3 regions of the Shewanella sp. LC6 genome follow, and region 2 is predicted to be linked to each of the others. Evidence: predicted binding sites of a transcription regulator. Region 2 holds the regulator's gene; each other region holds the start of a gene.
The links. The regulator MetJ, encoded in region 2, represses methionine synthesis genes. The targets are predictions, from matches to a motif close to TAGACGTCTAGACGTCTA.
Positions count from the first base shown of each region.

Region 1: the regulator MetJ is predicted to act here: its motif matches at 2,717-2,734, upstream of serA (phosphoglycerate dehydrogenase).
Region 3: the regulator MetJ is predicted to act here: its motif matches at 8,013-8,030, upstream of msrA (peptide-methionine (S)-S-oxide reductase MsrA).

Region 1 covers NZ_CP043902.1:4,195,109-4,205,016, forward strand. The annotation lists gene FJD32_RS18835 (IS1634-like element ISShes12 family transposase) at 1-1,078, shown strand, start outside; gene FJD32_RS18840 (LuxR C-terminal-related transcriptional regulator) at 1,075-1,695, opposite strand; gene FJD32_RS18845 (DUF2238 domain-containing protein) at 2,060-2,668, opposite strand; gene serA (phosphoglycerate dehydrogenase) at 2,825-4,054, shown strand; gene ygfZ (tRNA-modifying protein YgfZ) at 4,190-5,143, shown strand; gene FJD32_RS18860 (two-component system response regulator) at 5,199-6,215, opposite strand; partial or broken gene FJD32_RS18865 (response regulator) at 6,276-8,609, opposite strand; gene FJD32_RS18870 (ISAs1 family transposase) at 8,706-9,827, shown strand; partial or broken gene FJD32_RS18875 (PAS domain S-box protein) at 9,837-9,908, opposite strand, start outside.
Region 2 covers NZ_CP043902.1:732,518-742,425, forward strand. The annotation lists gene FJD32_RS03345 (IS4-like element ISSba6 family transposase) at 1-1,270, shown strand, start outside; gene FJD32_RS03350 (sulfite exporter TauE/SafE family protein) at 1,336-2,079, opposite strand; gene metJ (met regulon transcriptional regulator MetJ) at 2,187-2,501, opposite strand; gene metB (cystathionine gamma-synthase) at 2,714-3,877, shown strand; gene FJD32_RS03365 (bifunctional aspartate kinase/homoserine dehydrogenase II) at 3,889-6,282, shown strand; gene metF (methylenetetrahydrofolate reductase) at 6,572-7,465, shown strand; gene FJD32_RS03375 (methyl-accepting chemotaxis protein) at 7,535-9,439, opposite strand; gene slyA (transcriptional regulator SlyA) at 9,659-9,908, shown strand, end outside.
Region 3 covers NZ_CP043902.1:2,569,483-2,579,390, forward strand. The annotation lists gene FJD32_RS11695 (chemotaxis response regulator protein-glutamate methylesterase) at 1-938, shown strand, start outside; gene efp (elongation factor P) at 983-1,543, opposite strand; gene earP (elongation factor P maturation arginine rhamnosyltransferase EarP) at 1,588-2,772, opposite strand; gene fldA (flavodoxin FldA) at 2,865-3,392, opposite strand; gene ybfE (LexA regulated protein) at 3,448-3,720, opposite strand; gene FJD32_RS11720 (DUF2788 domain-containing protein) at 3,732-3,953, opposite strand; gene FJD32_RS11725 (alpha/beta fold hydrolase) at 4,055-4,831, opposite strand; gene seqA (replication initiation negative regulator SeqA) at 5,126-5,677, shown strand; gene pgm (phosphoglucomutase (alpha-D-glucose-1,6-bisphosphate-dependent)) at 5,747-7,399, shown strand; gene msrA (peptide-methionine (S)-S-oxide reductase MsrA) at 7,521-8,000, opposite strand; gene astE (succinylglutamate desuccinylase) at 8,279-9,313, shown strand; gene FJD32_RS11750 (thiamine pyrophosphate-dependent dehydrogenase E1 component subunit alpha) at 9,476-9,908, shown strand, end outside.

The sequences.
Region 1 (9,908 bases), 1.6 Mb from region 2:
CCTGCCCATCTACATGCAAGCCTTGAGTGGTAATATTAATGATACCAAGGCCTTTGCCCAGACGGTACGGCGCCACTTGAGCAGTCTCAAGGCCGCGCAGGAGAGTCGTTATCTGGTCGGCGATGCGGCGCTGTATTGCGCCGACACCTTGCAACTACTGGCACAACAGCAACAGTTGTTCGTGACTCGTGTGCCTGTCACCCTCAATGAAGCCAAGCGAGCCGTGGCAACCATTGGCACCCAGTCGCTGGTTGCGCTGGGCAATGGCTATCATGGCTGTTGGCAAAGCGCCAATTATGCCGACGTCGCGCAGCGTTGGTTGCTGGTGCGCAGCGAACAGGCCAGCCACCGTGAGCAGCAAACATTAGCCAAAAACCTACTGAAAGACAGCACGCGTGAACTGAAAGCCTTCAACAAATTATGTGCCCAGCGTTTTGCCTGCGAGACCGATGCGCAGGCTGAATTAGCCCGTTTTGCTGTCAGCTTAAATCTGCTGCAACTAGAAGCAGAAGTCGTGAGTGAACCTATCTATGCAGGGCGCGGAAGGCCCCAAAAGGGTGAAATGCCGGTGAACTACCAATTTCACATCAAGGGGTTAGCCGCAAGTAGCTTGGCGCGGGTGGCTGAGGCGCGCAACCAGACAGGGGTGTTCATCCTCGCGACCAATGATCACAGTGAAACGCTCACCATGGCTGAGCTGTTGGCTACCTATAAAGCCCAGCAGAATGTCGAGCGTGGTTTTAGGTTTCTGAAAAGTCCCGAATTTTTAACCTCCTCGTTATATCTTAAAAAACCGGAACGTATCGAAGCGTTGCTGATGGTGATGACCTGTAGCCTGATGATTTATGCGGCGCTGGAGCACCGGATCCGGCAGGGCTTAGTAGAGCAGAACCGGAGTGTGGCGGACATGAAAAAGAAACCCACGCAAAAACCGACTGCGCGGTGGATTTTTTTACGCTTTGGCGGGGTGCACGAGTACCAGTTGGGAGAGGCGCCACCTCAAGTCACAGGACTCACAGTGGACCAGCAGATCATTCTCGACGTGTTAGGCGAACGGTATCGGCAAATTTATTCCTAAATCAGGTGCGGAAAGTCGGTTTTACGGAAAATCGATGAAATATGCGCCTTTACCGTGTGCTCACTGATGCAAAGACGATGGGCAATTTCCTTATTTCTCGCGCCGCTGGAAACGAATTGAATGATGGTTCTTTCTCTAGAGGTAAGAGCTTGCAGCATGGCCACAGTGTCGGCAGGCATATCATGTTGTCCATCCAACTTTTGCACCACGCGACGAAACATCTTACTGAGCAAAGTTCTATCGTACCAAAGCTCATCGGCAACCATTTTACGCAATCCGGTCAACATCAAATCCATACGCTGGTCAGTAAACAGTAGTCCGCGTATGCCAAGCAGCATAGCTGACTCTTGATCTAAGGAATTGCGCTCAACTTGATACAGAGCCACAGGAATATGGGGGACAAGACGAGATGCCAGCAAAGGGATCCCTTTATTATCTAAGGCCGCACCTTTCTGGGCGATTAAACAAAAGCTGCGATGCCCTTTTTCTAAATCTAACTCTAACGCTGAGGCATGTTTAACGATCCGTGTTTTCAATCCGATAGATTCAGCAAGTATCGCTAAATGGCAAGGCGCCGCCACTTGATGTAAAAATACTAACTCATTGATAGTACCCAATTTACTCTTCTCCCTGAAAAGTATTTCATTATCTTTTTATCCGGCTTAATGAAATCTGCCTAAATCTCAGCGTACATCTCATTAACATAGCCCATTTTGACTAGTTACCGTATGAATGCCATCACCCAAATGTACTAATAACCTCTATTTATATGTAGTAAATTCGACTAAGTTCCTAAATAGTATTTAATTGCTAGCAATTAATACTAAATGAGATGGAGATCACATTCATCTTTATACCTTAGTCTATGAAAACATCAATCGAAAGTTTAAACAAAAAATTAACACCTTAAGATGACATTTTTGGGAATAACAATCCCCTTTGAATCTAATTCAAAGGGGATTGGATGTTCTCAGACTACGATTAGGCTTGAGTCAGGAGTTTAGTGATTTGCTTATCCTGCACACGGGATAAACTGAGTAGCGCCACGATGGCCCCAATTAAGGCTAAAAACATATCCGATTGGGTATCCCACACGTAACCTTGTGTGCCTAAGAATGCCTCAGCACCTTCGCCCGTTGCAGCGGCCACCCACCACTCAATAAGCTCATAAAAGGCACTAAACGCGAGCACAAAACAAGTGACCAAAAAAGCGCACCAAGCGCCGGGTTTGACGGCTTGATTGCGTAACATAATCTCACGGGCCAACATGGCAGGAATAAAGCCTTGAGCGAAATGCCCGACCTTGTCGTAATTGTTACGTTCACTACCCATCCATTGGGCAATGGTGTCAAATAATGGCACTTCAGCATAGGTATAGTGCGCACCGACAAACAGCACACAGCAATGTACAAGTACTAAAAAATACACTATTGGGGTTAGCTCAAAGCGTTTGCGGGTAAAAAATAATAGCGGAACCGCCACTAATGCAGGTAAAGCTTCAAGCCACCAAGTGAAAGTATCAGCAGGTTTTATCGCCGACCAGACTAATACTGAGAGGTAAATACCGCACCAAGCGATTTTATTATTCAATGTTTCTTCCTCTTATGCGATATTGTTCTAATTTTAGAATATTAACTTTAGCCATCTAGCCCTCCACAGTGAGCAAAAAAAGTGCTACTTTGATGAGCCAAGGTTGTCAGCATAACATACAAGAACCACTTCAATTAATTAGAGGGTACCCATATCATGGCGAAACATTCGCTTGACAAGGATAAGATCAAAATCCTGTTGTTGGAAGGCGTCCACCAATCTGCGGTAGATGTGTTTGAACGCGCGGGATACACCAATATTGAGTATCACAAAGCCTCGTTAGGTGATGAAGCCCTGCACGAATCCATCAAAGATGCTCATTTTGTTGGTATTCGTTCCCGTACCCAACTCACCGCCGATGTATTAAAACGTGCCGAAAAATTAATTGCGATTGGTTGTTTCTGTATCGGCACTAACCAAGTGGATCTAGCGACCGCCGAATCCCTCGGTATCCCCGTTTTTAACGCACCATTCTCTAATACCCGCAGCGTAGCTGAACTGGTATTAGGCGAAATTATTATGCTGATGCGCGGTATTCCTGAACGTAACGCTATCGCCCATCGTGGTGGTTGGATGAAAACTGCCGCAGGCAGTTACGAAGTCCGTGGCAAAACTTTAGGCGTGATAGGCTATGGCCATATTGGAACTCAGCTGGGGATCCTGGCAGAAACCTTAGGCATGCGTGTGGTGTTCTTCGATATCGAAGACAAATTGCCATTGGGTAATGCCCAGCAAATCCATTCAATGGAGCAATTGCTGGCACAGTCCGATGTAGTAAGCTTGCACGTGCCTGAAACGCCGCAAACCAAAGACATGATAAGTACTGCCGAATTCGCCGCTATGCGTAAAGGCAGCATCTTTATCAACGCTTCCCGCGGTACTGTGGTCGATATCGATGCGCTTACGGTTGCACTCAAAGAGCGTCACCTTGCGGGCGCGGCGATTGACGTTTTCCCCATTGAGCCACAATCGAATGATGATGAATTTATCAGCCCATTACGCGGTTTAGATAATGTGCTACTCACGCCACATGTGGGTGGTAGCACCGCCGAAGCACAGGAAAATATCGGTATCGAAGTGGCAGGCAAATTAGCCAAATACTCAGATAACGGTTCAACCGTATCGGCGGTTAACTTCCCTGAAGTGTCTCTGCCAATGCATAAAGGTACCTCTCGCCTACTGCATATCCACCAAAACCGTCCAGGCGTGCTGATCAAAATCAACAAAGCCTTCTCTGAAAAAGGCATTAACATTGCCGCTCAGTATCTGCAAACCACGGCAGAAATCGGTTATGTGGTAATGGAAGTCGACACCCACCAAGCAGAAGAAGCCTTGGTTGAGCTTAAAGCCATTGAAGGCACACTGCGTACTCGCGTGTTGTTCTAACGCCTAAACCGCTTAGGTTTGCCCCCATCTAAGGCGCACATTTCATTTAAGATATGTGCGCCTTATGCTTTTGAGGCCAGAGGAATTCCGCTACAATCAAGCCTCTTGCATCGCCTTCATTTTCAGGATCTCGCTATGACTATTGCAGTTTCGACACCCAATTGGGATCTGGACGCCTCCACGCCTCCACTTATGCTCGCCAACTTATCCCACCTAGGCCTTATCAAAGTGGTTGGCGAACAGGGCCGCAGTTTTATCCATGGCCAAGTGACCACAGATATCAGCTCACTTGAAGCCAACCAATGGCGCTGGGGCGCACATTGTGATCCTAAGGGAAAGATGCTGGCTAGCTTCCGCACCTTTGCCATCCAAGATGCGCTGTTGATGTTGATGCCAAAGGACACTATTGCAGTGGATCTGCCACAACTGCAAAAATATGCGGTATTTAGTAAAGCGACCCTGACCAATGCCTCTGATGAGTGGACATTACTCGGTGTGGCGGGTGAACAGGCTAAACAATTTGTCAGCCAACACTACGGTGAAGTCACTCAGGAACTCACTCTCATCGAGCATGGCGCCATTTTAAAAGATGCGGATCGATTTATATTGGTTCTACAACCACAAGCCGCAAGTGCCCTCATTGCCGAGCATACAGTATTTGATGCCAGCGCTTGGCAAGCATTAGAAATTGCTGCGGGTTATCCCAATCTAGCGCCAAGCCATGCTAATCAGTACGTACCGCAGATGTGTAACCTACAGGCTATCAACGGGATCAGCTTTAACAAAGGCTGCTACATGGGTCAAGAAACTGTGGCTCGGATGAAATACCGTGGTGGTAACAAGCGTGCGCTCTATATTCTTCAAGGCACCACTTCCTTAAATATCAATTTGGAAACTGGTATCGAGATAGAATTGGAAGACGGTTATCGCAAGGGTGGACAAATCATTGAATTTGTTCAACGTGGTAATCAAGTGCTGCTCAGCGCCGTGCTCGCCAACGATACCGAGAGTGACGCCAAACTGCGTTTCGCTGATGACGAGCAATCTAGCTTACGTATTCAAGCATTGCCCTACTCGCTCGAAGACTAGTTTCTCGCTGATAAGCGAATCGTATTGAAAAAGGCGCCCTAGGCGCCTTTTGCTTTTAATGCTCGAAATAAGTATCTCGAATCGCCACCACCTCGGGCAAGATTTGCTTAAATTCGGCCACCAGCTTAGGGTCAAAGTGTTGCCCTGCTTGGCTTTCGAGTAACTCGAGCGTGGCCTCTATTGTCCAAGGCTCCTTGTAAGGACGGCGCGAAGTCAGCGCGTCAAAGACGTCCGCTATCGCCACAATCCGACCTTCGATCGGAATATTTTCCCCAGACAAGCCATTAGGATAACCCGAACCATCCCATTTCTCATGGTGGGTTAAGGCGATACGCCGCGCCATTTGCAGCAGTGGGTCGCCATGCTCACCAATGATCTCAGCACCAATGGCGGCATGTTGCTGCATGATTTTCCACTCTTCGGCATCGAGCTTACCCGGCTTTTTCAGTACCGCATCGGGCGTGCCGATTTTGCCAATGTCATGCATAGGCGCCGCGTTATACAACAACTCACAGAAGGTGCTCGGTAAACCTAGTTTGATAGCGAGCAGCCGCGCATAATGGCTCATACGCACAACGTGCAGACCCGTTTCGTTGTCTTTGTATTCGGCGGCGCGACCTAAACGGCGAATGATTTCAAAGCGGGTTTCTTCTAACTCTTGGGTACGTTCTTTAACTTGTTGCTCTAGCAAGCGTTTTTGATCGTACAGCGCGAGATGAGTTTTGACTCGCGCCTTCACCACGGGAGCGCTGACTGGTTTGGTAATGTAGTCAACCGCACCTAAGGCAAAGCCCTGTGCTTCATCGGCAACCTCAGATAATGCCGTCACAAAAATCACAGGGATGTGGCAAGTTAAGGGCTCCTGTTTAAGCTGCTTACAGACTTCATAACCATTCATGCCGGGCATCATGACATCGAGTAAAATTAAATCAGGTAGTGTTTTGGCTACAAGGGCTAGCGCCCTTGGTCCATCAATCGCGACTTTGACCTTATAGTCATCACCGAGTATGCCCACCAAAATATCGATATTTTCTGGAGTATCATCGACGACTAATATTGTTGCCTTATCCATCAACACATTCACCTTTCCAGTGGCTTTATCAATGATCAATACTGCGCATAATTGACCGTTTTACGTTAAGTCTACAAGTACTTCATCAATCAACTCGACGGCCTCATCGAATTGATATTGATTAATCATTGTTAGCGCTGGACTCAACTGCTGCCATAACTGCGCACTCACTTGCGGTTTAAGTGCATCCATTTGGGCGACTGCATCGGAATCCGCTTCTTCTAAACTTTGGCGTAATCGCGTTAAGGCCTCAATGAGGGCTTCTGGTGGTAAATGCTCCGCCGTCGGCCCACTAGATTCTTCAAACTCAGGTTTAACTTTTTCAATTGCTTGGCAAATCGATGCCACTAACGTTTGGATTTGGTCCAACTCCGCTTGGAACTCAGTATTTTCACTTAAGTGAAGTTCCAATTGCCGAGCCAATTCCGCAAGCGTTGTGGAACTTAAATTGCCCGCAAGTCCCTTAAGCGTATGGGCCATTCGCACCGCATCCTCACGTTTATTGCTGGCAACGGCCTTGTTGATTTGCTCGACAACATTACGTTGGCTAGTAACAAAACGATCAAAGATCCTTTGGTAAAGGCGCGTGGAGTTTTGCACTAACTGCAAGCCTCTATCAATATCAAGCTCTGGGTGTTCAGGCCATTTCACGACAGAATCAACATCAATATTCACAGGCTTGGGTGAATCATTAATAAGCTCTAGAGGCGGTAACGGTGCACCTAAATATTTTAGGAGGGTTTGATACAGTAAGTTAACCTCTATCGGCTTGGCGATATGATCATTCATTCCCGCTCTTAAACACATTTCCTTGTCGCCAGCCATGGCATTGGCGGTCATTGCTATCACAGGTAACTGTGCTAACTCGGGCCTTTGTCTCAGTGCTTTTGTTGCCTGATAACCATCCATCACTGGCATTTGACAATCCATCAATACCAAATCAAAACTCTGTTGAGCTAACTTATCCAACGCAATTTGGCCGTTGGTGGCAATGGATAAAATAATCCCCACTTGCTCTAAAAATTCGGTCGCCACCTCAAGGTTCATTTCGTTATCTTCGACTAACAGAATACGCTTACCTTTAAGGGGCAATAATAACTCAGGCGCAATACTGTCTTGATGGCGCCTGACGGGTAGGAACCCTGCGCGACCAAGTGCGTTCATAATGCCATCAAGCAATCTTGATGCGCTGATAGGTTTACTGATGTAGCCCGCTAACCCAAGTTGCTCGATTTGGGTCAAGAAATCTTGATTCGCATGGGCTGATACCATCAAGATCCGCGGCGCTTTTTTTGCCCGTTGCAGGATTTGTTTTGCGGTTTCGAGCCCATCAAGATGTGGCATTTTCCAATCAATCAATGCCACAGCATAATCCTGCTGACTGCACCGCATCACCGCCTCGTCGCCAGAACGCACGGTATCCACTTGAAAGCCCATGCTCTCTAGAGTGGTTCGCATAATGTCCCTTGCGGTGGCATTGTCGTCGGCAACTAATACTGGCATACCTTCAAGCTCTTGACCTACGATGAGCTTTTGTCCACTGGAGATGCGCAATTTAACGGTAAAAAAGAAAGTACTGCCATGGCCTTGCTGGCTTTCGACCCCGATACTTCCCCCCATTAATTCAACCAGTTGTTTACAAATCGCCAGCCCTAATCCTGTACCACCATATTTACGGGTAGTAGACGTGTCTGCTTGCGTAAACGACTTAAACAGTTTGGCTTGTTGTTCATGGGTTAACCCAATGCCACTGTCACGCACACTACAACGTAATATGACATCATCGTTTTGCTGCTCGACCAAGCTGAGGGACAGTAATACCTCTCCTCTTTCGGTAAATTTGATCGCATTATTCATTAGGTTGATCAGCACTTGCCCCAACCGCAACGGATCGCCAAGCAGATAACGTGGAACATTGGGTGCGACAGCAAACAGCAATTCAATCTGCTTTTGAGCCGCCCTTTCGGAGAAGATATCGCTCAAATCTTCAAGCATGGTATCGAGTTGAAAAGGCACATTTTCGATATCAAGCTTGCCAGCTTCAATCTTAGAAAAATCAAGGATATCGTTAATGATTGATAATAAAGATTGCGATGCGCGCTCAATTTTTTCGAGATAATTTTTCTGTTTTTTGTCTAGATCAGTCTGTAAGCAAAGTTGCGACATCCCGATAATGGCATTCATTGGCGTGCGGATTTCATGGGACATATTCGCGAGGAAGTCGCCTTTTGCCTTACTGGCGGCATCAGCCTCTTCCTTGGCAACAAGCAATTGTTCTGAAAGCAGTTTTAACTCAGTCATATCGACCATGCTTACCACAGCTGACTCAAATTGGTTCTGGCTGTCCAATAAGCTTGAAACGTTGACTGTCATCCATAAATGCTCACCGGAGGGCAGGGTGAGATCGCGAACACTTTTCAACCAAATTCATGATCGATTTGACGATCACATTTAGCTGTGATCATATACTCCCTTTTTAGGGAGAGCACCATGCACATTGACCACTTCAAAGAACATTTTCAAACGATTATCGACCAACGCCAAGGTGCAAAGGTCACATATTGCCTGTTTGAAGTCCTTTTTGGCTCGCTATGTGCGGTGATTGCAGGCGCGAAAGGCTGGTTTGATATTCGTGAATACATTCTCGGTCATCATGATTGGTTTAAGCGTAATGGCCTCTTTGTGAACGGCATTCCTGTTGATGACACTATTGCTCGCATAATATCGACGATTGAACCAGAGTCGTTTCATGAGTGCTTCATCAACTGGATGTCGTCAGTACATACTCTTACCCAAGGTCAAGTCGTTGCGATCGACGGCAAAACACTTCGAGGCTCATACAATCGCGAAGATAGGTCGAGCACTATCCATATGATCAGTGCTTATGCATCATCAAACAAACTTGTGTTGGGACAGTTAAAAACTGAGCAAAAGAGTAATGAAATAACGGCCATTCCTGAGCTGATAAAGATGCTTGATATCAGGGGAGCCCTAGTCACCATTGATGCAATGGCTTGTCAGACTAGTATAGCCAAAGCCATTGTAGAGCAAGGTGGTGATTACTTGCTTGCAGTAAAGAGCAATCAAGGAAAACTCCGACAAGCGATGGAAAAAGCATTCTCATCTCAGCGAGCCAATGTGGCAGACACTGTCAACCTTGAACAGGGGCATGGACGTATAGAGTCTCGCCAATGCTATGTTTTGGCCAGTACCAACCTTGATGGTGACTTTTCTCGCTGGAAAGGGTTGAAGAACATTATCATGGTTGAAAACTTCCGCTTTGAGAAAGGCAAATCTGTCGAGCTAGAGTACCGTTATTACATCAGTTCCAAAGCGCTTAGTGCAGAGCAAGCTGCGGTAGCAGTCAGAGACCACTGGGGCATAGAGTCAATGCACTGGGTGCTTGATGTCACCATGAATGAAGATGCGTGCCAGATATATAAAGGTCATGGTGCAGAAAATCTGTCTTGCTTACGCCATATGAGTTTGAATATGCTTCGAGCAGAGCCAACCAAGCTAAGCATTGTTGGTAAACAAAAGCGATGCATGATGAGCACAACCATGCTAGAGGAGGTATTAAGCGCTGGTTTTAGTCATGTGGTTAAAATGTAGACACTCATGCGGTCGCCCTGCACCGGAGGGACGAATAAAGCTTCTTTCCCCTCGATAGTGATCAACTTTACCTTCTACAAG
Region 2 (9,908 bases):
CACCTGCTTAGCTGATGTGTTAGAACCTGAGTTAATTCAATCTTGCCTAGACTCCCAGGGCGTTGCGACGTTAAGACGGCGTAAATTGCCGATGGACGCGATGATTTGGGCCGTTATCGGAATGGCTTTGTTCCGAGGGGAGTCTGTTCGGTCACTCATCAACAAACTCGACATTGTTTTGCCGCAAGAGATTGATTATGTTGCACGCAGCGCCGTGACTCAGGCGCGTAAACGATTGGGCAGTGAGGTTATTAGAGAAGTATTTAGCCGCAGCGCCAATACCTGGCACGCGAGAGCTGAACATCCTCATTGGTGCGGTCTTAACTTGTATGGTGTTGACGGTGTCGTGTGGCGGACACCCGATAGTGTTCAAAATCAAGCCGCCTTTGGACGAACCGCCAACGCTTTAGGCGAAGCGGCTTATCCGCAAATTCGCATGGTTTGCTTGATGGAGTTAAGCAGCCATTTATTGGTCAACAGCGCCTTTGATTCGGTTGCCGAAAATGAAATGAACTTAGCGTCCCAGCTCATTCCTAGCATTCCCAATCACAGCCTAACCCTATTTGACCGAGGATTTTACTCGCTCGGCCTGCTGCACGCTTGGCAGCAAGCGCAACCTGATAGCCACTGGTTGTTGCCACTGAAGAAAGGCACTCAATATGAAGTAGTGCGAACGCTGGGGAAACATGACCAGTGGGTGAAACTCACCACGACACCTCAAGCCAGAAAGAAATGGCCGCAGCTCCCAGATACCCTTGAAGCGCGTTTACTCACTAAGACAGTGAAAGGTAAGTCAGTCGCCATTTTGACCTCGTTGACAGACCCGATGCGTTACCCCAGCGAAGACATCGTCGACTTATATGCCCATCGATGGGAAATCGAACTGGGCTATAGAGAGATGAAACAACATCTACTGGAGAGCCGTTTTACGCTCCGCAGTCAACTACCGGAGCTGGTGACTCAAGAGTTATGGGGCGTGCTACTGGCCTACAATCTCATTAGATATAAGATGTTGCTGATGGCTAAAAGCTTGCCATCGGTCCATCCCAATCAACTGAGTTTTCGGGATGCGGCGAGTTATATCATCTTCAAGTTGACACAACTGTCATCACAAACACCGGGGAATGTCCCGAGAGACGTATTGGATATAGAACGAAATGCACGGCAATTTAAGCTGGATGGTAAACGGGAAAGGGCATATCCACGAGTCCTTAAAATGAGCAAAAACAAGTTTCCGGTTAGACCAAAGAAAAATGCCGTTCACTCTTAAGTGAACGGCATTACCGTTAAACGGTGCTTTTTTTATGGCTGCGATTGGCTGCAATTGGCATGAGGTTATTGCGGTAATAACTCAATCACTGATTTGACCGTGAGCACTAAGGCGCTGATAGCACAGAGCGCTAAGGTCGCCATCTTGGTCTTATGTTTATCCACATTTCCCACCAGTTTGCCCGCCACGAGATAGCCTAAAAAGACCGAGGGCAATAGCATTAGCGACAGCCAAAAGTGCTTGATTTCGAGTAGGCCCGTCACACCAAGAATCGCCAAGGCAATGGTCGAACTAAAGATAAAGAAGGCCGATAACGCCGCGCGAAACTGCGAAGCATCCTTACCCGCCAATAAAATCGCCATCGGCGGACCACCAATGGCGGCGATATTGCCAAAGATCCCCGAGACGACTCCCGCGCCAAACAGAGTCGCTTTGTTCACCGGCAGGCTGAATTTATACAAACTGAGCACCACGGCAACCGTCACAATCGCGGCAATTGCTAAACCAAGAATCGGCTGCGGCGCAAACAGTAATAGGCTGGCACCGATAAAGCCACCGGGCACCCGACCGATGAGCGCGTATTGCAAGCCATTGAATTCTAAATGGCCGCGTTCACGCAATAGGGTGAGTAGCGCGATGGAAAATCCCATCACAATCACGGGGGCGGGCACTAATTGGGGATCGACGATATACAGCAACGGACTGGCGACCACGGCTAAGCCAAACCCAATCAGACTCTGGGTGAGGGCACCTAAAAACACAATCACAGACGCAATAGCAAGCGTTTGTGGATCGATCAAGGAGAACATAGGATTCCATCAAAACAAAATAGGGATCGTTACTTTAACCCACCACGCCGGATGAGTATTAACGATCCCTAATAATTAGTTACGGCAGGATTATGGACGCTTAAGCGTTATTCCATGTCTTCCCACTCGATCCCCATTTCGTCCATCAACCGCTTCGCTTCAGCGGGGATGCTGTCTGGGCACTCTTTCGACAGATCGGCATCATCAGGCAGAGGCTGGCCGGTGTAGGCATGCAAAAATGCTTCGCACAACAGTTCGCTATTCGTTGCGTGGCGCAGGTTGTTGACCTGACGACGCGTACGTTCATCCGTGAGGACTTTTAGCACTTTGAGCGGAATAGACACAGTAATTTTCTTTACTTGTTCATTCTTCTTGCCATGTTCAGCATAGGGGCTGATGTATTCCCCATTCCATTCAGTCATTGACTCACCTGTTATAACGCTAAATTCGGGGCAGATTTTAAACCCTTACAGATTACAGTCAAATTATTGCTACTATTTCTTAGCGATTGCAAACAGATTTCTTTATGTTTAGACGTCTAAACGTCTTAACGCCTATTGACGATACCACTGGGCTTAGGTACATTTAGACGTCCAGACATCTCTATCAGTCTACCGAATTTAGGAGTCCACCCATGGCAGAGCGTCAATTAGCCACACTGGCAGTGCGTCAGGGTATCGAAAGCGATACTCAATATGGCGCAGTTGTGCCACCGATTTATTTGTCGACTAATTACGCCTTCGATGGTCATAAAAATCCTCGCGAATTTGATTACAGCCGTTCCGGCAATCCTACCCGCAGCATCTTAGGCGATGCCTTAGCTAAGCTGGAAAAAGGCGCAACCGGTGTCGTGACTTGTACTGGCATGGCAGCCATTACCTTAGTGACCACTTTACTGGGCCCAGATGATTTACTGGTGGTGCCCCACGATTGCTACGGTGGCTCTTACCGTTTATTTACTAATTTGGCGAAAAAAGGCCAATTTAAACTGCTGGTGGTCGATCAAACCGACAGCCAAGCACTTGCGCAAGCGATTGCCCAGCAACCTAAAATGGTGTGGATTGAAACCCCGTCCAACCCATTACTGCGGGTGGTTGATATTGAAGCTATTGCCAAGGCAAGCCATGGTGTGGGCGCGTTAGTGATAGTGGACAACACTTTCCTCTCGCCGATTTTGCAGCAACCGCTATTGCTCGGCGCCGATATCGTTATCCACTCCACCACTAAGTACATTAATGGCCATAGCGATGTGGTGGGCGGCGCGGTGATCGCCAAAGACCCTCAACTCGGTGAGACCTTACATTGGTGGTCGAACACCTTAGGCTTAACCGGTTCTGCCTTTGACAGTTATCAAACCCTGCGCGGCCTGCGTACTTTAGCCGTGCGCATTCGTGAGCACCAACGCAATGCCGAGCGGATTGTGGAGTTACTGAGTAACAGCCCAGTCGTGAGTAAAGTGTATTACCCAGGTCTTGCAGATCATCCCGGTCATGCCATTGCCGCCAAGCAACAAAAAGGCTTTGGCGCTATGCTGAGTTTTGAGCTTAAGGGCGGCGAGGCTGAAGTGGTCGCCTTTTTAGATGTATTAAGTTTATTCAGCGTGGCTGAGAGTTTAGGCGGCGTCGAGAGTCTCGTAGCCGTGCCCGCGACCATGACCCACAGAGCGATGGAGCCGCAGGCGCGTTTTCAAGCTGGCATTAAAGACACCCTATTACGTTTGTCGGTTGGTATTGAAGATGCCGACGACTTAGTTGCAGATATTCAAGCAGGATTGGCCGCCGTAGCGGCTTGTCAGTAGAGGAATAATAGATGGCACGTTGTCACTTACATAAATTTGGTGGTTCCAGCTTAGCCGATGCCGATTGTTACCGCCGAGTCGCCCATATTCTGTTAACCCATGGCCACAGTGATGATCTGGTGGTGGTGTCTGCCGCGGGTAAAACCACTAACTTTTTATATAAATTACTGTCCCTGCGCGATAGCAACCAATTATGGCAAGAAGAATTACAAGTCCTTATCAGCTATCAGCAAGGCTTGATTGAGCAATTATTATCTAACGAGCAAGCGCGGGATTTACGCGAACGTTTGACCACGGATAAAGCTCAGTTAATCAGTCTATTATCTTTAGATGTACGCAATGATTACCAAATTAACCATGTGGTGAGTTTTGGTGAGCGTTGGTCGGCGCGCCTGATGGCAGCGCTGCTGCGCGAATCGGGCGTGGCCGCAACTCATGTGGATGCCTGCTCGATTTTAGTGGCAGATGAGGCCGCCGTGCCGCAAATCCGTGTGCAAGAATCCCGCGCTAAAGTACAAGCCTTACTGGCCGCACACCCTAACGAGCGTTTAGTGATCACCGGTTTTATTTGTGCTAACGAGCGCGGTGATACCTTGCTATTGGGTCGCAATGGCTCTGACTTTAGCGCCAGCTTAATTGCCAGCCTTGCCGACATTGAGCGCGTGACCATTTGGACCGACGTTGAAGGGGTCTTTAACGCCGATCCAAACAAAATCAACGATGCAAAATTACTCAAGAGCATGTCCCTCGCTGAAGCCGATCGCTTGGCGCGTTTAGGCTCACCCGTGTTGCATTCACGTACTTTGCAGCCGCTGTTTAACACTGAGGTGAGCCTAGCTGTGCGTTCAAGCTATGCCTCCCATACCGACTTTACCCTGATTGCGCCGCACAGTTCCTCAGCGAGTGCGCCCGTGGTGACCAACCTCAATGCCGTGGTGTTATTTGGCTTTAAGATTGCGGGTGATGTCGCCAGTCTGCTCGAGCAATTGGTGGAGGCGGGATTAACGCCACTGGCACATTGGGTATCGGCGCATCAACGGCTTGAGCTTGCCTATACCGCTGAAAACCAAAAACAAGTACAAAAATTATTGGATGCGCAGGCCGAAGCCCTCGGCATTAAAGAGCTGCAAATTAATACCGAACTCGGTTTAGTTGCGTTGGTGAGTGCTGATGCCGAGCATTATCGCCGCAGCTTTGCCCGTTTACTGAGCCGCGATGCTAAGCCCTTGTTCAGTGGTGACTTAAGTTTGGTGACCTTAGTGCCACAGTCGCAGGTTAATCTGCTGACGCAAAAAGTGCATCGCCGCTGTGCTGGCCCGCGTAAACGCATTGGCGTATTGCTGCTGGGTGTGGGCAATATTGGTGAGGCGTGGGTGAAGCTGTTTAAATCAGTTTCTCCATCGTTAAATCAAGAGCTTGAAGCGCAAGTCGAGTTAGTCGGTCTGGTTACTTCCAGTAAAGCTTTGATTAAGTCCACTGGTGTGGATTTGGAAAGCTGGCAGCAGGAATTCGATGCTGAGGCGACTCCTTGGCAGTACGAGCATCTATTTGAACAATTAGAACAACTTAACTGCGACGAACTGATTGCATTAGATATCAGCGCCAGCGCCAGTTTAACCCTGCAATACCCAGAGTTTTTCGAGCGCGGCATCCATATGGTCAGCGCAAACAAACTCGCGGGCTCTGGCCCACTGCCTTTTTATCGGGAATTGAAGGAACAACTCGGTTATCGCCGTCTATTCTGGCGCTATAACGCCAGCTGCGGCGCGGGTTTACCTATTCAGCACGCCTTAAACGATCTGCGTAACAGCGGCGATAGCGTTGAGGCCGTGGGTGGGATTTTCTCTGGCACTCTGTGTTGGTTGTTTGAGAAATACGATACCAGCAAACCCTTCTCGGAATTAGTGATTGAAGCACGTGGTTTAGGGATTACCGAACCCGATCCCCGCGACGATCTTTCTGGTCGCGATATGCAGCGCAAGTTGCTGATTTTAGCCCGTGAAATCGGTCTGGAAATCGAGCTTGAGGATATTGAGCTGCGCTCCTTAGTGCCTGCCCATTTAGCGGATATTCCACTGGAGCAATTCCTTGCCCGTATCGGTGAGCTGGATGATGAATTGCTGCAACAATACGGCGCGGCGGCGGAACAAAACAAAGTGCTGAGATATGTCGCCTCCTTGGATAATAGCGGGGCAGTCCTTAAAGCCGAGGTGGGATTACAGTGGATTGATGCGAGCCACCCCTACGCCAACCTCACGCCCGGTGACAATGTGTTTGTGATCCGCTCAGCTTTCTATCAAGGTAATCCTTTGATTATCCGTGGACCTGGTGCGGGCCGCGAAGTGACCGCGGCAGCGGTACAATCGGATCTAACACAGATCTGCCGCGATCTGCTGCAAGAGTAGTCATAAACCAAGACACTTGAAGAGACTAAACCCCGTATCTTCAAGTTGATTTTGCCTATATTCATAAACTTAAAGGACTCATTCGAGTCCTTTTTTATTGTCTAGAATAAATAGACTCATCTATGGGGCAGAAATTACCACAAATGGGGATTTTTGGGCTTGACTTAACAGCCAGTTTCTCTAGTATATGGACATATAGACGTCCAAACGTCCATATGGATTAAACTACTGCATTAATAGTCGTACCAGTCGCGATAAGTGTCGCACTCGGGCGGTTGAGGAAATACACATGGCTTTTCATCACGCACAACATTCACATTCGCTAAACCAAAGTTTGTCTGAACTTAATGGCGATATTAATGTTTCTTTTGAGTTTTTCCCGCCATCAACCCCCGAAATGGAACAGATCCTGTGGAACTCTATTCGTCGTTTAGAGCCGCTGAATCCTAAATTTGTGTCTGTGACCTATGGGGCAAACTCGGGCGTGCGTGACCGTACCCACGGTGTGATTGAACGTATTCAACAAGAAACCAACCTAGTTGCTGCGCCGCACTTAACCTTAGTGGATGCGAGTGATGAAGAGCTGTTAGATCTGGCAAAGCATTACTGGAAATCGGGTATTCGCGATATTGTGGCGCTGCGTGGTGACTTGCCTGCGGGCAGCCCAAAACCGACTCGCTTTGCGGTGGATCTAGTGCGTCTGCTGCGCTCAGTAGCTGACTTTGATATTTCGGTCGCCGCTTACCCAGAGGTGCACCCAGATGCGGCTAACGCTCAGGCGGATTTGATTAACCTTAAGCGTAAAATCGATGCCGGTGCGAGCCGCGCTATTACTCAGTTTTTCTTCGATGTGGAATCTTACCTGCGTTTCCGTGACCGCTGTGTTGCGGCGGGGATTGATGTCGAAATCGTTCCCGGCATTCTGCCCGTGACTAATTTTACCCAGTTAAAGCGTTTTGCGGGCATGACCAATGTGAGCTTACCAAGCTGGTTACATAAGCAGTTCGATGGCCTTGAAAATGATGCCGGAACCCGTCAGCTGGTGGGCGCAAACGTGGCGATCGATATGGTGAAAGTGTTGTCCCGCGAAGGGGTGAAGGATTTCCACTTCTACACCTTAAACCGTGCGGAATTGACCTATGCGATTTGCCATACCTTAGGGGTGCGCCCAAAGGCGGTATAACGTTAACAGCATAAAAAAACGCCGCTATTTAGCGGCGTTTTGTTTTGCTTGAATCCTAAATCCTAAATCCTAAATCCTAAACTGAGCGAGAAGTGTGGTTAAGCGCATCGACAACTGTGCTAACTCGTCTCCTGCCCGCGCCGTTTGCTCGGCACTCTCGGTGGCATTGGTCGTAATATCATTAATATTATTGACGTTTTTATTGATTTCCGCCGACACAGCACATTGCTCGTTGGCAGCGCTAGCGATTTGAATGTTCATTTGACTAATGGTGGATACGGCTTGGGTAATGGCTTCGAGCGCTTCCCCCGCCTCGTGCACCAACGAAACACAGTTTTGCGTGGTGGCGGTACTGGTATTCATGGTACTGACGGTGGATTTGGCACTCTGTTGCAAGGCTTCAATCATCTGCTGAATTTCGCTGGTTGAAGCTTGAGTACGGCTGGCGAGCGTACGCACTTCATCCGCCACCACCGCAAAACCACGGCCTTGTTCACCCGCACGGGCAGCCTCAATGGCGGCATTGAGGGCGAGCAAATTGGTTTGATCGGCAATATTACGGATAACGACTAATACCGAGTCAATCTGCGCGGTATTACGCTCGAGTTCGTTGATGGCCGTGGCAGCATGGGCTATTTCATCCGCCAGCAGACTTATAGTCGAAATGACCTTTTCAACCAGCAACTTACCATGTTCAGTTGACTCGCTGGCGTGGGTTGCTGCGTCAGCGGCATCAGTCGCATTGTGGGCAACTTCTTGTACTGTTGCCGCCATTTCATTCATGGCGGTGGCGACTTGTTCGGTCTCGAGGTGTTGCCGTTTTGCCATTTGCTGAGTTTCATGGGTAATGGCGGACATTTCTTCGGCCGATGTCGCCAGTAAGCTAGTAGAGTCAGAGACTTGAGCAACAGTCGCGTGGATTTTCTCAGCAAAGCGGTTAAAGGCGAGTGCAAGTTGGGCGATTTCATCTTTGCTCTTCACTTCAATCCGGCGGGTTAAATCGCCTTCACCCTCGGCAATGTCATTGAGCGCATTGGTTGTTTCGGCAATTGGGCGGGTAATACTCTTAGCGATAAACCAGGCAATGGCGGTGCCAATTAGGAAGGCGATAAAGCCTATCATGATGAGTTTAAAGCGAATATCGGACATCGCTTGCTCAGAATGGCTTCTGTCCAGTGCAATATCGAGCACACCAAAGGTTTTGCCCGAGTAGTCTTTCATCCCATGACGATACAGGGCGTAGCTCTTGCCGTCTAAATCGATGGTACGAATCACTTCAGTACCTTGCATTACCTTGTTGAGTTCGCTGGAGGCGCTGGTGTCGGTGGTAAAGGTGCCACCAAAGGGGACAAAGTTGCCATCCTTAGGCAGCAAAAGAGTTATCTCTGCTTGGTAGGCATTTTTAAAATTGTCGAAGAAGGGCTGTCCAAATGACATGCCAAACTCCACTGAGCCCGTATGCTGCCCTTGGTAATTCATCGGCACGAGACCGCGGATGCCTAAGCCTTCAACCCCGTATTCTAAGCCGCTGAGGGGATGTTTTTGGGTGTTAGTTTCGACAATGGTTTTACGAATTGCGGTGAGGTCATCACCAAATTTTTCAGGGCGATGCAGGCGTAAAAACGAGGTCGCTGGAGGGGTGTGAAACTGAAATTGCTGCACGGCAAAATCTTGTTTAAGGCGCGTAAATAGCGGTTGGGTGCGTTGAAGTAGTGCTTCACGGTCGCGCTCGGCAAAGTTACTTTGGATCTCAGGAGTTAATGAGATTAAGGTTGCCATCGCCTGTGCTCTTTGTCCCGATGAGACGATATTTGCCACCGCGGTTTCGTATAACTTATGTAATTCCCGTTGCTCAGACTCCCTTATTTGGCGACTGAATTCCGATAGCACTAGCGGCATGATAAAGCTCATCACCGCAAATAGCAGTAGGCTGATGCCTAACACTATCCGAGTGCTAATGTTTAAATTCTTCACAGTAAACCTCCCAGTATCCGTATGTCTGTCTGAATATCTTTTTGAATATTATAGAGATACTGCTTGTTATATTTGCGAGCTGGTGAACCTTTTTCAGTTGTTTTTCGGTTTTTTGCGGATTTCGTGGCAGCGTGCACAGATCTTTTCTGAGCAGAAAATATTTACTTAGCCTGCTAACTAAGTATAATGCTTAGCAGGCTAAGTAAATGAGTAAGCATCATGTATAAAGAACTCGAGCGCTTAAAGGAGTTATCCCTTGCTGAACACTTAGGTCGCCTGCACCGCTTATGGCGTACCGTGGCGGATGTGGAATTAGCACCACTTGGGTTAACCCATCCTCGTTGGACCGCGTTGTGGAAGTTATTGCGTCTAGGTGACAACGTGAGCCAAAAGGTGTTAGCGGATGCGCTGGAAATTGAATTGGCTTCTTTGATGCGTACCTTAGGGCAACTTGAGGATCAAGGTTTAG
Region 3 (9,908 bases), 1.8 Mb from region 2:
AACAGCAATGGCCCGATGTCATTATTCTTGATATTGAAATGCCAAGAATGGATGGCATTACTTTCTTAAAAAAAGTGATGGCTGAAAGGCCAACCCCTGTCGTGATTTGCTCAACACTCACTGAGCAAGGTGCTTCAGTGACTATTGCTGCACTTGCCGCGGGAGCGGTTGATATCATTACTAAACCTAAATTAGGATTGAAGGGATTTTTGGAGGAATCACAAGCCCGTTTACTCCAGTCCGTGCGTGCTGCAGCTAAAGCATCAGTATCAAAATTGCGTGTTAATACCCCCACAAAAATGCCTGTCGCCGCGAAACATAACGCCGATGTAGTGTTAACATCAACAAACCATGCGCTACACCAAACCACGGATCGGGTTGTTGCACTCGGAACTTCAACGGGTGGAACCCATGCACTTGAGTGCGTGTTAACGGCATTGCCACGTACAAGTGCCGGTATTGTTGTTGTCCAACATATGCCAGAGCATTTTACGGCGGCCTTTGCTAGTAGGTTAAATAGTTTATGTGAAATGGAAGTGAAAGAAGCCGAAGATAACGATAGAGTGATGCCGGGTCTTGTGCTCATTGCTAACGGCGGCAAGCACATGCTGCTACAACGTAGTGGTGCTCAATATCGTGTTCAGCTTAAGGACGGACCGTTGGTCAGTCGGCATCGCCCCTCGGTTGATGTGTTGTTTCGTTCAGTCTCTAATGCTGCGGGTAAAAATGCCCTAGGCATAATTATGACTGGTATGGGGGACGATGGTGCTCGGGGTTTGCTAGATATGCATCATGCTGGAGCCACAACATTGGCACAGGATGAAGCCAGTTGTGTGGTTTATGGTATGCCAAAAGAGGCTGTGAAGCTCGGCGCAGTCAGTCGGCAGGTTGCTTTAAGCAATATTGCTGAGGAAATTATTGCATTTACCAAAGAATAAAAAAGCCAGTGCGGACACTGGCTTTCTCTGACGAAAAAAGGCGGTTATACGCGCTTTTTAAATTCGCCAGTACGGGTATCGATTTCAATCTTGTCGCCAACTTTCACAAAGTCAGCCACGCTGATAGTGCCGCCACCAGTGATAGTTGCTGGCTTCATTACTTTACCTGAAGTATCGCCACGAGCTGATGGCTCAGTGTAGATCACTTCACGTACGATAGTGGTTGGCATTTCTACAGAAATTGCTTTGCCTTCGTAGAAAGTCACTTGGCAAGTTTCTTCCATACCGTCAACGATGTAAGCTGCTGCATCACCTAAGTTTTCAGCTTCTACGTCGTATTGGTTGTATTCTGCATCCATGAATACATACATAGGATCAGCAAAGTAAGAATAAGTACAATCCAGACGATCTAGGATAATATCGTCTAACTTATCTTCACCTTTAAAAGTGGTTTCAGTACCAGAGTTAAGCAGTAAGTTTTTCAGCTTTAACTTAACGATGGCAGCGTTACGGCCAGAACGAGTTGTTTCTGTTTTCTGTACAACCCATGGGCTGCCTTCAAACATGATCACGTTACCAGGACGGATTTCATGAGCAGTTTTCATTACACAATTTCCTATATGTCGATTTTCTATATCAGCGCAGCATCTTAGCTTTTTTTCACAAATTGGACTAGCCGAGTTGCAAGATCTGCAGCATTTATTGCGTCAATTGGCCATTCTTTAGCATGTTGTAAGAGTGGCAAACAGACTGGATTTAGGTTTTGCCAGTGAGTTTTCACGGCGGATTGCTCTCCTTGGTTAAATGCAACGTTCAATTTAGACCAAGTGTCAGCAATATCAGGGGGCAGATTATCGCAGTAAAGTCGAATAAAAGCTTCTAATTTTATTAGATGATAATCATCTTCTTGCGGATAAATATGCCAAATAAAAGGTTTTGCCGCCCATTGGGCCCGTAAGAAGCTATCTTCACCGCGGACAATATTAACGTCGCAGCTCCATAGCAGGCGGTCAAATCCCTGTTGATCGGTCATCGGCAAGATATGCAGGGTTAAATTCCCCAGTTTAATTTGCTGCCCAGGTATTAATTCCTCTATAGGGCAGGGCAATATGTGCTGCAAACTGTTTAAGCTGCGGCCTTTGGGGATAAGGGCGTGAATTTTTCCATCGCGTTTGGCCGTGGCTTGCCAGAGTTCACATATGGCAGGGAGCGACTCGGTTTCATAACTAAAGACGCTATAGACAGTATCTTGCGCTTCAATATCCTTAAGACCAAGACGCTCAAATAATTGCAGCTTATTGGCGCTATCCTGTTGCCATGAATCGCGCTCGGCAAATAGCTCCCGCTCACAAATCAGTCCACCCGTCTTAGGTGTAAAGCCCGGGAAAAAGAAATACTTTCTAATGCCGCTTGCCTGCATCGAGGGTAAACCATGGCAGCCATCGACCCAATCTTCAGCGCTTAAATACTCTAAATTAAGCCATAAAGGCACAGATTTTGGTGTTTTAATATGCAGTTCAGCAAGTTGTTGCTTCACTACATCGGGTAATTCGCAGGCGAAGGCTTCAATTAACACTTCGCCTGGCTCATATACCAAAGGTAAGGGCGTAGTCCAATGAAGGATAGTCACGCCATGAAAAATCTGGCAAGTGAGGTTAGAGTCAAGGGCCGGTAAAATATGCGAAAAACTGTTTAAGTCATCGACCCAAAGCTTAATAGGGATCTGATATTCATTGACTAACTGTTTGGCTAAACGCCAAGTAACGCCAATATCACCGTAGTTATCGACGACAGTACAGAAGATATCCCAGTGGGGATGTTGGGGAGCTACCATTGGAAATATCGCTTTAATTTACGTGGAGAACAAATGTAAAAAAAGCGGCATTGGGCCACTTTTTTTACACAGCTCACTCGATGAAACTAGGCTTAGTCTTCGAGTTCTGCTAAACACATTTCTTCGTAGATTTGTTTGACCCAAGCATCAACACGCTCTTCGGTCAGCTCTGGTTGACGGTCTTCGTCAATCCCTAAACCGATGAAGTGATCGTCATCCACTAAGCCTTTAGAAGCTTCGAAGTTGTAACCTGCAGTAGGCCAATGTCCAATGATAATACCACCACGGGCTTGAACGATATCGCCAATCATGCCCATGGCATCGAGGAAATATTCCGCGTAGTCTTCTTGATCACCACAACCGAAAATAGCAACCAGTTTGTCTGTAAAATCAATCTGTTCTAACTCAGGAAAAAAGTCATCCCAGTCACACTGTGCTTCACCATAATACCAGGTTGGGATACCGAACAGCAGCAGGTCGTATTCTGCGATCTGTTCTTTGGTACTTTTGGCGATATCTTTCACCTCAACCATTTTCTTACCCAGTTTCTTCTGGATCATCTTGGCGACAGCTTCGGTGTTGCCTGTGTCGCTACCGAAAAAAAGACCTACAGTTGCCATTGTCTATCCTTTATGTCTAGTTCACTTATACGTTAATCTTGCTGCTATCGATTGCTCAGCATTCTATTTTTTGCTGAAGAATTAATTCGATTAACTGGCTTCGGCTGATGTTACTGGCCAATGCCCGCTCATTCAAGGCGTCATATAAATCTTGTGACACCTTTAACTCTATTCGCTTTAATCCTTTGGCTTTATCCCGCTGGATCTGGTTGCGCTTATTGACCTTAAGTTGCTGGCTACGGGACAAAGGATTGCTACGTGGGCGTCCCCGTCGCTTTTCATTGGCAAAAAGGTCAATGGTCGTTCTATCTGTTGCTTCTTTTGCCATGTTCTTATTGTTTAACCGATGCCTGAACCTTCCCAAGACATCTGGATAATACCTTTTGCAATAAACCCGGCGCAGCCGAGAAATAACACTAACCAAACAATAAATCGACCGAATTTCGGTACGTTACCTTGTTTTAGCACATCGTGGATGGCCATGCCGATAAAGAAAAATATCGCGGCAAAAAACAGGTTCAAGCCGATGGTCTCAATTTGTTCCATGTACTGAGATAACATACTTTCTTAGTCCTCTAGAGTGTTCTAAGGCTAAAAGAGGCGCGAATATATCACATCAACAAGGTGTCGGCTATATGATTTAGGTCGAGAATCGTTGTCATTTACACCGTGTGTTTGTCAATAAATTCAGACACAATCCGGTTAAAAATGGTAGGTTTTTGCGCATGTAACCAATGGCCACACCCTTCAAGGGTTTTTGCTTGTGCCAATGGGAATTGTGTCATGATGGCATTTCTATGTTCACCAGTGACATAGTTTGAGTCTCCTCCGCGGATAAAGAGGCTGGGGCCGTGGTAAGTTTGGCGCTTTTCTTCTACAAGATTATGCCAACCAATAATATTGGGATAACACGCTTTTAAGCCGCTTAAATTCATTTTCCAACGAAAGCCTGTCTCAGTCCGTTGCAAATTTTTGAGAAGAAATTGGGCTGTCGCTTCATCAATGCCGCTATGGGTTAAATGGGCCAAGGCAAAACGGCGATCGGTGTGGCCTTCAAGTGGCAAACTTTCGAGTGCGGCAAATACCGCATCATGGCGTGGCTGATAAGCAACTGGGGCAATATCAGCGGCAACCATGCTGATGATGCGTTCTGGATAGGCTAGGGCCGTTGCCATGGCAATTTTCCCACCCATGGAATGTCCCATAATATGCACGCGCTCAAGCTTGAGATCATCGAGTAAATCCACCATCGCTTTCGCTAAGCTTGGGTAATCCATCTGTTGCCAATGTTCACTTAAGCCGTGATTAGGTACATCAACGCGGATGACTTGATGATGGGTTTCGATAACTTGACCTAAGCCTTTAAGATTATCTAAATTGCCAAAGAGACCATGGATAAGGAGGACAGCTTCTCCTTGACCAGAAGATACAAAATTCATGGAATAGCCTGTGCTATGGTACCTAACGTTGCGCGAATTGTGCCTTCAATGCGTTAAGTTTGACAAGTCTTGTGGCGGTTTTGAAATTAAGAACCTTCAACTTGCTGGCTTTTTCAGCGATTAACATCGTTGTGCTAATTTGATGTGCGATTTCACGCATTTTTAGATTAATGATGCTTTATCAGATTGATAGAGATAGATACACTGAGGCAACGATCGCACAGATCCTTTGCTAGGATCGCCTGTGGTGCACTTTTTCGGTAAGCCTATCAAATAACAAAGGATAATAAGGTTATGAAATACATCGAAGTGGATGAAGAGCTCTATCGTCATATTGCCAGCAAAACGGAACGTATTGGTGAGAGTGCCTCTGATATTCTCCGTCGATTACTCGGCCTGTCCGTCGATGCGGTTGAACAGTCACAGCCACAGTCTATCAGCCAACCGAGTTTAGAGGTGGTAACGCCTGAGCCACAGAGCGTTCCGCAAGTAGAAAGCTTCGAGTCTGTCATCGATTTTAATCAATTGGTTGATGAACATAAGTTAGAACAACAAAAAGGCGCGGTGGGCCGCTTCTTATTTTTGCTCGAGAGCTTGTATCAACTTAACAAAGCCCAGTTTTCGCAAATTTTACAGATCCAAGGGCGCGATCGTCTCTACTTTGCGCGCTCTCGTGAGGAGTTACTCAAGGCTAGCGCCACCGCAAATCCGAAGGAAATCGGTAATACCGGATTTTGGGTAACGACCAACAACAATACTGCAAAAAAACGGACAATTTTAGCCGAGGCCTTGGTGCAATTGGGCTGTGATGCCCAAATCGCCAACGGCATTGCCGAACGCGTATAACGACTTATCGACGCCGCAATGATGCGGCGTTTCCATTTAATAACCGATTTTCCAGTAGGAGAGGATCAGGTGGCAATACATCAACGGGCAGGACAAACCGCGAGTCAGACGGATCTGGTGAATATTCCAAAGCTGATGAGCCATTATTACAGCATCAAACCCAATGTGGATGCTGCCGAGCAGCGTGTGACATTCGGGACCTCAGGCCATCGCGGAACTGCATTTCAAGGGAGCTTTAACCAAGACCATATTTGGGCGATTACCCAAGCCGTTGTCGATTATCGCCAATCGGTGAATATCGAAGGCCCGCTGTTTTTAGGTATCGATACCCACGCTTTATCTTATGCGGCTTACGTGTCGGCGATTGAAGTGTTAGCGGCCAATAAGGTGACTGTGCATATCCAGCAACATGATGGTTTTACGCCAACGCCTGTGGTGTCACATGCGATTATTTGTGCAAATCGCGAGGCGGCACTAAGTGGTGCCGCGTTAAGCGATGGTTTGATTATTACGCCATCCCACAATCCACCGCAGGATGGTGGGATTAAATACAATCCACCCCATGGTGGCCCTGCTGAAGGTAATATCACTGCGTGGATTGAGTCCCGCGCAAATGATTACCTGCGCGCAGCGCTCAAGGGCGTTAATAAGCTCGCTTATGCAGATGCATTGGCTTCGGGTTATGTGCATGCCATCGATTTGATCTCCCCATATGTCGCGGATTTAGTCAATGTGGTCGATATGCATGCTATCGCTAAGGCTAAACTTAAGCTGGGTGTCGATCCATTAGGCGGCTCCGGTATTCATTATTGGGCACCGATTGCCAAGCACTATGGCATTGATATCACTTTAGTTAACGATAAGGTCGATCCAAGCTTCAGCTTTATGTCATTGGATAAGGACGGCAAGATCCGCATGGATTGCTCTTCTCCCTATGCGATGGCAGGTTTACTGGCCCATAAAGAATCCTTCGATTTATGTGTGGGTAACGATCCTGACTACGATAGACACGGCATCGTGTGTCCGGGCACCGGGCTGATGGACCCCAACCACTATTTAGCAGTAGCGATTGATTATCTGCTAACCCACAGACCAGAGTGGAGCGATAGCTTAGCCATTGGTAAGACATTGGTATCGAGCGCGCTTATCGATAAAATCTGTGCCTTCCATGGCAAAAAATTACTCGAAGTCCCCGTTGGCTTTAAGTGGTTTGTCGATGGATTAGCTGAGGCAACCATTGCCTTTGGCGGTGAGGAGAGTGCGGGCGCCGCGTTCCTGCGCCGTGATGGCACGACTTGGTGTACTGACAAGGACGGTTTTATTTTAGTGCTGCTCGCAGCCGAAATGCTTGCGGTCACAGGTAAAACGCCGGGGCAACGCCATCAAGAATTAGTGGCGCAATTTGGTCAAAGCTTCTACAAGCGTATCGACAGCCCAATTAGCCTTGAGAACAAAGCCAAATTTGCCAAGCTTAATGCCGAGACCTTAAACGCCACTACGCTGGCGGGTGAGAACATTGAGGCTGTATTGACCCATGCACCTGGCAATAATGCTTCAATTGGTGGCATTAAAGTGACCACGGCCAATGGTTGGTTTGCTGCGCGGCCATCGGGCACTGAGGCGTTATTCAAGATTTACGGTGAGAGCTTTATCAGTGAGCAACATCTTGCCGATATCATTAAGGACGCACAAGCCCTGATCGATAAGGCCCTCAGCGCCTGATTTAGCGTTTACGCATTCTTTTTACCGATAAAAAAACGCACTCATTGAAATCCTATGAGTGCGTTTTTATTTGCAGCGATTGTAAGATCAAATTATTCAGGTTTGAGCTGAATCGCTAAGCCTAGTACTCGATATGGCAACTCGGTAAGTTATTCTTATCGATATAGTTTTGATGATATTCCTCTGCCACATGGAATTGCTGTAACGGCACAATCTCAGTGACGATATGACGCAATCCCCAACGACCTGAACGGGCAAAGGCCAGTTTTGAGGCTTCTGCCGCCGCTTTTTGCTCACGATCATGGAAGAAAATGGTACTGCGGTATTGAGTACCAATATCGCCGCCCTGCATATTGAGCGTGGTCGGGTTGTGGTTTTTCCAAAACACATCCAGTAACTCGTCGTAGCTGACAATCGCAGGGTCAAATTCTACTTGCACGACTTCAGCATGGCCTGTCTTACCTTTTTTGACTTCCTCATAGGTGGTCGCTTCGTTATTGCCACCCATATAGCCGCAGGTCGCGTTGGTCACGCCGTTGACTTGTCTAAAGAAATACTCCACGCCCCAAAAACAGCCGGCACCGAAAGTTGCTAACGCCATGATAAATCCTGATAGAAGTCTAGATGGCTAAGGATTGTGATAAAACTCATGCCTAAAAGCAAGTGTGTCGACAAAATTAATCCTATGTCGACCAAATGCGGCTAAGATGCTGTTGTTTTGCCGCGAAATGCGCTTGTTTGACCAGAATGACGGAGTAACGGCCCAAAAACTTGTGTTAGTATGGATGCGCTTTTTAAGGCGGGTAGCGATAAGTGCCATGAAACAGGCAGTTATTGCCATCACTCCCGTCTTTAACACGCTATTATAAGGAGAATTCTGTGTTACAAGCTCTGTTAGATTCGAAGGATTTTCTCGCGCTGACCCTCGCTAATCCTGAAACCCTCGGAGAGGAGTTTAGTTTCGCCTTAGGGGAACATACTCGAGTCGAGGTGTGGGACACGGGCGTCATCGTTTTTGAGCCTGCACAAGCCCAAGGTAAGGATGTCATTCTCTCCTGCGGTGTCCACGGCAATGAAACCGCCCCCATCGAACTCTGCAATACCTTAATCAAACAGCTTCTCCAACAAAAAATCATCGCCAAACAACGCACGCTCTTTCTTATTGGTAACCCTTTAGCGATTAATAACGGCACTCGCATTATCGACGAGAACATGAATCGTCTGTTTAGTGGCGAGCATTCAAATCCACCGGGATTAGTGAATCCTGAGCGGGTGCGGGCGAAAAAATTAGAAGCCTATGTTGACCGCTTCTTTAAGGGCGCAGCCTCAGGGCGCCAGCGAATTCACTACGATTTACACACGGCGATGCGGGCGTCAAAACACGAAAAGTTTGCGATTTATCCCTATCGTCCCGGCCGTGCTTACAGCGCCGAGCAAATCATGTTTTTAGCGGCCAGTGGCGTCGATACTGTGTTATTTCACCATGAGCCGACAACCACCTTTAGCTATTTTTCCTCCGAGCAGTATGGCGCCGATGCCTTTACCATTGAATTAGGTAAGGTGTATCCCATGGGCCAAAACGATATGACGCGTTTTATTGCCGCCCAAGAGATGTTTATGCGCCTTATCACAGACAAACCCTTAGCGCTTGAGCCATTCTCAGCGGATAAGGTGAATCTGTATCAAGTGTGTCGGGTGATTAACAAACATTTTGATGATTTTGAATTTACCTTCGCGACCGATGTCGAAAACTTCCGAGCTTTCCCTAAAGGCTTTGTATTGGCCCGAGAGGGTGGACAGGAAATTAAAGTCGAACAGGAATTTGAAGCGATTGTCTTCCCCAATGCCAAGGTGCCCATCGGCAATCGCACTGTGATTTGCCTGATCCCTTCAGTCGCGCCAGATGTTCGCTAGTTTTGTAAAGCATTATATACATGCCCACAGGGGATTAGTTGTCGTTTGAACTGTGCCAACGGTTGATAGGTAGTTTACGTTAACGTAATGTTCATCCGGCATATTCGTATAAATTAGGCGCAGTGGTTCTTCTGCTGCGTAACGAGATAACAAGAGCACAATATGAGCAAAGCAACACTCAACACTGATACAGTGCACCGTGTCGGCTTCTTGGATAAGGCATCGCTTCACATTCCTATCCTTCGAATTCTACAAGCAGACGGCACTACCTATGAAACCGCGGTTTTGCCTGTAATAGATGAAGCCTTAGCCACCAAAATTTATGATACTTGCGTGTTCACGCGAGTACTCGATGAACGTATGCTTGGCGCACAGCGTCAGGGACGGATCAGCTTCTATATGACCTGCACCGGTGAAGAAGCCGCGATCGTCGGTAGCGTGGCCGCACTTGATCAAGAAGATGTGATCCTCGCGCAATACCGTGAACATGCAGCGCTACGTTATCGCGGCTTTACCACTGAACAGTTTATGAACCAAATGTTCAGCAATGAGAAGGACTTAGGTAAAGGTCGCCAAATGCCAATCCACTACGGCT